Linked DNA regions of Thermoleptolyngbya sichuanensis A183. The protein of the gene in region 1 interacts with the protein of each later gene in a pairwise test. Links are inferred from orthologs where the notes say so. Each region holds a gene or a part of one and is shown in the gene's direction. Other genes may lie near its edges.

Evidence for each region.
Region 2: the proteins of HPC62_RS05750 (region 1) and priA interact in binary tests that used the Escherichia coli proteins (3 or more experiments, as listed by UniProt). The link is inferred for Thermoleptolyngbya sichuanensis A183 from one-to-one orthologs.

What each region holds. Positions count from the first base shown.
Region 1 is NZ_CP053661.1:1,339,525-1,342,746, forward strand. Bases 145-3,051 are described here. They hold HPC62_RS05750 (single-stranded DNA-binding protein), read left to right. Parts: upstream 145-1,367; coding sequence 1,368-1,736; downstream 1,737-3,051. Other genes in these bases: HPC62_RS05745 (rod shape-determining protein), read right to left, coding at 145-229; HPC62_RS05755 (hypothetical protein), read left to right, coding at 1,979-2,119; HPC62_RS05760 (flavin monoamine oxidase family protein), read right to left, coding at 2,297-3,051. Also shown: more of HPC62_RS05745, read right to left, coding at 1-144; more of HPC62_RS05760, read right to left, coding at 3,052-3,222. UniProt on the Escherichia coli protein: Plays an important role in DNA replication, recombination and repair. Binds to ssDNA and to an array of partner proteins to recruit them to their sites of action during DNA metabolism. Acts as a sliding platform that migrates on DNA via reptation.
Region 2 is NZ_CP053661.1:500,543-504,145, reverse strand. The notes cover bases 207-3,494. They hold priA (primosomal protein N'), read left to right. Parts: upstream 207-570; coding sequence 571-3,294; downstream 3,295-3,494. Other genes in these bases: HPC62_RS02225 (ferredoxin), read right to left, coding at 3,375-3,494. In the rest of the region: more of HPC62_RS02225, read right to left, coding at 3,495-3,603.

The sequences.
Region 1 (3,222 bases):
GCTTGAGCATTAGCTCAGCCGTGTCAAAATCTGCAATCACCCCATCACGCAGGGGGCGCAGTGCCATCACGTTTCCGGGAGTCCGTCCCAGCATCTTCTTGGCATCTTCGCCAACGGCTAGGGGTACTTTCTCGTTTTGGTCGATGGCTACCACTGATGGTTCTTGAAGCACAATGCCCCGACCCGAAACGTAGACCAGGGTGTTTGCTGTGCCCAGGTCGATACCCATGTCGCGTGACAACGAGAAGCGGTTAAAAAGTCCCACTAGCCTAACAAGCTCCTAGTTACAAAAACACTACTGCGATCGCTCTAAATGCCCCGATAACTCAGGTAAAATCCTTGGCTGGCACCTGGTTAACGATTCTGAGGTGATGACGATGCTCAGGGGTAAACTTGCAGATGCTGCCCGATGAACCGGACTTCCCTTTTCAGAGAGCCGCCTTGCTTTTGAAAAGCAGCTTTGCTGCTGATGCTGCACAGATTCGTCATGCCTTGAACTCAACTCTACCTGCACAACGCTGCTAAGCCAATGCCTTCAAAATTTAGTGTTTCCAGATTTAGTGTTTCCAGAATTAGTGTCTCCAAACAATACCTCAGGGTTCCAACCCAGCTCCAAGAATTTAACGCATGAGTATGGAAGAGATTCAAGTACAACAGTCTAACTCCGTCGATGGGATTGTATTACGATTTTTGTCAACCGTCTAGTCGGAATATGCCTAAGAGCTAATTTATGAAGCAAATCTTAAGAAGCCTGAAACTCTTGGCATGTGTGGCTTTGAGGTCATGTTTGCCCAGGAAAAGCGGTTTCTCGGAAATCCTTGATTAACAAGGCTTTCAGGCTCCTTTACAAATTAGCTCTAAGATGCTGATCGGGTTTGGGCTGACTGAGTGAATGAGGACGATTGCCCACACTTGAAGGCCAGCCGCCAACATCTTGTTGCTAGTTCCCGGCTCGATCTGGTCATTAGATCCTGACGGATTGCACCCCGCTCACGATACCGCAAAACTGATCCCTGTGGCGCAAGATACCAGGAAGATTATGGAAGGTGGATGGATGGGGGCGATCGCGCAGTTGGCGATCGCCAACCGATGCCAATTTGACGATGTTTCCGGCGCTTGCTAAAGCGAAAAAATTTGGACAAAACAGTCTGGCAATCATCCGGCAATCAAGGGAGCAACCGCTTCAAAATCCGGCTAGATCCTGTTAAAATAGGACAGGCATACTACACAAGGCGATATGCAATTCTAATCATTCCTCTGATTTTTTTAGGAATTAATTTTGAAAGGATTGATCGACTCAGATTTTCTTCGTCTTTGGCTTTAGTTGCTGTTTCCAAAGTTTTGATTTTAGGTTTGGGGAATATCCTATGAGCTTGAACGTCGTTACCTTGGTGGGTCGGGCGGGTCGTGATCCGGATGTAAAGTATTTCGAGTCGGGTAGCGTGGTCTGCAAGTTTACGCTGGCAGTGAACCGCCGCACGCGCAACAGCGACGAGCCAGACTGGTTCAACCTGGAGATGTGGGGCAAGACGGCTGAAGTAGCTGCAAACTATGTCCGAAAAGGCAGCCTGATTGGAGTCAGCGGCTCTCTCAAGTTTGAATACTGGAAAGATCGAGCCACTGGAGCCGATCGCTCTGCGCCTGTGATTCGGGTTGACCGAATGGAATTGCTGGGATCTAAGCGTGACAATGAGGCGGCGGCAGCCTCTGGTGGCTATGCCGATGATGAGTTCTAGACAGTGCGGCCTGAGTTTTAGCAAGGGGCGATCGCCCATCGGACAAAAGCTCGCCTAAGGTTCGGCATATTCTCACGGTTGCTTCAGTTTCCTCACAAAAGGGTTCTGGGGCACTCAGTGCTGTTTCAGGTTCCCCTCAGCCAGAGCCGCCAAGATGTGAGTTATCTCGGAAAGGACTCCCAAGCCTTGCCAATAGCAGGCCGGAACCTTCTACGGATTGACTAACATCAAGGAGGTTTGCGATGAAACGAATTGTTCTCGTGGCGCTGTTTGCGCTGGTGCTGTTTACAGCCGTTGCTCCAGTGGCGCTTGCTCGAAGAGGAACTAGTACCTGTCCTCTGGACGGAACCCGCTGCGTTGGATCGGGGGGCGGCGGCGATTAGGATTGGGCGATCGCACTATGAAATCGCCCTGTAAGATTGCCCAGTCAAATCGCGCTGTGAAATCGCGCTGTGAGATTACACTGCGAAATCGCCCTGTGATGTAGACGATAAAAGACCCTGGCAGAAGATGGGAATCTTGCCAGGGTTTCTGATGAAGCTACCAGGTCTTTTCAACTTTTATGCCTGAAGAATGCTGCGGGTAGCGATTTCAGCCGTCTCTACTGCGCCATTCATATAGCCCTGGGATTCTAGAGAGCAGTGTTCCCCTGCGAACCAGAGATTGCCCACCCGCTCGATTTCGGCTCCGGCGATCGCCGTCCACTGCCCGGGCCGATAGCAGGAATAAGACCCCAGCGCGTGGGGTTCGGCCGCCCAAATTGCGCGGAGCGATCGCCCTTTTTGCACTTCAGCAATGCCTGGAAAGATCTGGTCTAGATCAGCGGCGAGCGCCTTGGCGTGGGTGGCGGGGCTATCGGCCGCCAGCAATACGCCCTGTCGTCCCGCCCGTAGGTCTGTCACCCAGGCGCTCGGCCCCGGCGAGTAGCGGGCGCTTTCCCAGGTATTTTGAAAATCCAGGTCAGTGTAGACGCTGATGGTGGAGCCGTAGCGGGTGCGCCAGATACGCTCCTGGAAGGGGACGGCCAGCTTGCTGCTGGTGCCATAGCCCAACTCGGCGATCGCCTTTTGCTTGACGGGCGGCAGGTCTATCGCGAGTTCCACCTGTCGCAGCACCGAAAACGGAATGGTCAGCAGCACCTTTTCGTAGCTGCGCTCGATGCTCTTGCCGTCTTGTCGCAGGCTGACGCGATAGCGCCCATCGGGGGCGAGGCGAATCGATTCCAGAGCGGTGTTGAGGGCGATCGCCCCCGCAACCCGTTGTGCCAGCGCTTCAGGAATCGACTGGTTGCCGCCGACCACATGCCAACGCTCGTCGCTGTCGCCGTAGGTGCTCCACTGCCCCACCTCTGTCCCAATCAGATAGAGCATGTTCAAGCAGGACATATCTTCTGCGTCTCGTCCAAATTCGGTGATGTAGGCTACCCGCACCAGTTGGTGAATCACCGGGTCAATCTCTGCCGCATCCAGATATTCTGCCAGCGACA
Region 2 (3,603 bases), 840 kb from region 1 along the record:
AACCTAGCGATCTACCCTGCCCTGCATCAGAGAAAAGACTTCACAAGCGGTCGTTCGGAGAAGCTGTTCTCTAACCTTTGGATCTCTCGATCGAAAAATTAGGAGAGATCATTTCGATAATGTTGATCTAAAACTTGGGATTTGTCCAGGTTTATATCCTAATTTCCTGTCAGTTTGCAAGACATTTTTAACATTTCACTTCCAACTTGTCCACCAAAAGCGAACTCAAGGAGGCTTTTAGTTTTGGTTGAACAAGCGAATCGCTAACTGTCGGCGATCGCCAGTCCTTTCAGGGCGATCGTTTGAGCAATTTTAGGGTCGATCATCACTCCCCTGTGCCGCAAATCTGAGCGCAGATCATCAACTCTGAGCGAGGAGTCTGGCGCTCATTATTTTGTTACAAATCAAATCGATCAAAGCGCTTATTGAGCTAAAACCGATCTGGATCGATCTAGATTGATCTGGATCGATCTAGATCGATCTGGGCGGATCTAAGCCGCACTTTTATCCAGAATCTTCAGGTTTTTTCCAGAAAAAGGCGGAATTTCAAGACTTAAAAACTTGGTTTTCATGAGCCGGGCGGACTCGCAAGCGATAGAATCCGCCCCCAGCGTGCCAGCCGCAGTGGGGGAAGGCGGCTCCTCTCGGTTTCAGGTAGACCTGGTAAATCGAGAGTCTATAGTGAGAAAAGCATTTGAACACAGCCCCTATTCCGCTGAGCAGACCCCGCCGCATTTTCTGGTTTCCATGCTCCCAACGTTTGCAAATCCTCTAGAGTCTCTCGACCCGCGACAGGCGGCCCCTAGTACGGCGGAAGGACAGGCTGCCTACCGACTGGCAGAGGGCGATGCCCGCTGGGTGGAAGCGCTGGTGGATTGTCCGGGAGCGCAGGAACTCTATACCTATCAACTGCCGCCGGGGATGGCGATTGTGCCCGGAGATATTTTGAGCGTGCCCTTTGGGGGGCGGCAGTTGGGGGCGATCGCCATTCGGTTGGTGGCTGAGCTTCCGGCCAGCCTAAATACAGCAGCCATTCGGCCAGTAGAAGAAGTTGTCTGCCGCAGCTTTTTTCCGGCGGGCTATTGGGATCTGCTGCAACGGGTGGCGCAATATTACTGCACGCCGCTGATGCAGGTGGTGCGGACGGCGCTGCCGCCAGGACTGTTGGGGCGATCGCAGCGCCGAATTCGCCTAAATCGGGCCGCGCTGCCAGACGCACCCAAGGGTTTTCATCCCGCAGCACAGCAGCTTTTAGACAAACTCCAGTCGCAGAAATCAGGCGACTATACCTGGCAGTTTTTGCAGCGGCAGGTGAAGGGGGCGCGGGCGGGGCTGCAAGAACTGCTGGCGCGGGGCTGGGTGGAGAGCTATCTGGAGCCGCCTGCGCCCGTGCGTCCCAAACTGCGGCAGGCAGTGACGCTGGTGCAGCCAGACGGTGCAGACCTCAGTCCCCGCCAGCGGGAAGTGGTGGAGGTGCTGAAGCGCAGCGGCGGTGAACTGTGGCTCCAAGACCTGCTGCAACGTTGCCAGGTCAGTTCCTCGGTGGTGAAGGGGCTAGCCCAAAAGGGCTGGGTGGAAATTCAGCCGCGAGAGGTGCTGAGGGCGGAAGCCGGTGGGTTTGGCGGAGGAGTTGGCGCAGAGGTCAGCGCAGAGATTGGCGCAGGCCCCGCAGAACTGACCCCAGACCAGGCAAAGGCACTGGCGGCTCTCACAACGCTCCAGCAATTTCAGCCCGTCTTGCTGCACGGCGTAACAGGGTCGGGCAAGACGGAGGTCTATGCAAGGGCGATCGCCCCAGTCCTGGCCCGTGGCCAGTCTGCCCTAGTGCTGGTGCCCGAAATTGGGCTAACGCCTCAACTGACGGATCGCTTTCGGGCGCGGTTTGGCGAAGCCGTGCGGGTCTACCACAGCGCCCTGTCCGACGGTGAACGCTACGACACCTGGCGACAAATGCTCAGCGGCGACCCGCAAATCGTCATCGGCACGCGCTCTGCCGTCTTTGCGCCGCTGCCCCACCTGGGGCTGATTGTTCTTGACGAAGAACACGACTCCACCTTCAAGCAAGACCAGCCCGCCCCCTGCTATCACGCCCGCACCGTCGCCTATTGGCGGGCTCAGCAGGCCAACTGTCCCCTCATTCTCGGCTCTGCCACCCCCGCCCTCGACACCTGGGCTGCCCGCGCTTCTGTCCCCTCTCCGGCTGCCCTGCTCACCCTCTCCCTGCCCCAGCGCATCCACGCCCGCCCGATGCCCCCCATCGAGGTAGTAGACATGCGCCGCGAACTTCAGCAGGGCAACCGATCGATCTTTAGCCGATCGCTCCAAGCAGCGCTCATGGAACTGCGATCGCAGCGACGACAGGGCATTTTATTCATCCATCGGCGGGGGCACAGTACCTTTGTCTCCTGCCGGAGTTGTGGCCACGTCATGACCTGCCCCCACTGCGATATTTCCCTGACCTACCATCAGGCACAGGCGGAAGGCTACGAGTCCCTGCGCTGCCACTATTGCGGCTATGGGCAAACCCACCCCAATCGCTGCCCTGCGTGCGAATCGCCCTACCTGAAACACTTTGGCAGCGGCTCTCAGCGCGTCGTACAGGAACTCGCCCTTGAACTGCCTGACCTGCGCTGCCTGCGGTTTGACAGCGACACTACCCGCGCCAAAGGCAGCCATCGGGCCCTCCTCACCCGCTTTGCCCAGGGCGAGGCGGATTTGCTGGTAGGGACGCAAATGCTGACCAAGGGCATCGACCTGCCCCAGGTGACGCTGGTGGGCGTGGTGGCGGCAGACGGGCTGCTGCACCTGGCAGACTATCGCGCCAGCGAGCGGGCGTTTCAAATGCTGCTTCAGGTGGCGGGGCGGGCAGGGCGCGGACGCGAACCAGGGCGGGTGATCGTGCAGACCTATTCGCCAGAGCATCCGGTGATTCAGGCCGTGCAGGAGCAGCAGTACGAACCCTTTGCCGAGCAAGAGCTGGCCCATCGCCAGAGCTTGGGCTATCCGCCCTATCGATCGCTGGTGCTGCTGCGACTTAGTGGACTGGACAATGCCGCCGTCAAGCACACGGCAGACCTGCTCGCGGTTCAAATTTGCCAGCAACTTCCCCAGATCGACCTGCTGGGGCCGGCCCCAGCGGCGATCGCCCGCGTGGACAACCGCTACCGCTGGCAGATTTTGCTGAAAGCCGACACTTTTTCAGATGCAGAGCGAGAAATGTTCAAAGCGCTGCGATCGCACGTCCCGACGAGTGTCAGCTTGACGATTGATGTCGATCCGCTGAATTTGATGTGATCGGGTTGGAGCGGTGGGGCGATTCCTACCATCCCCCGGCTATCCCTGGCTATCCCCCGCTATCTCCCACAATCTCTCGCTCACTCTGCCTTTCGTCGCTTTGCCGCGGCCCGCTTCCGCCGCATATTTGCCGCAATCAGGGAGCGATCGACCGGGAAGCCTGCGACAGGAATCACCTGATACTGGCGCTCCTCTTCCAGCTTTTTGAGTTCGGTGTAATCGACCCAGTGAATGCAGTCCACCGGGCAGGTGTCGATCGCTTCCTGGATGACCTCTTCCAGGTCGCCGTCTTGGCGGATAACGCGCGAT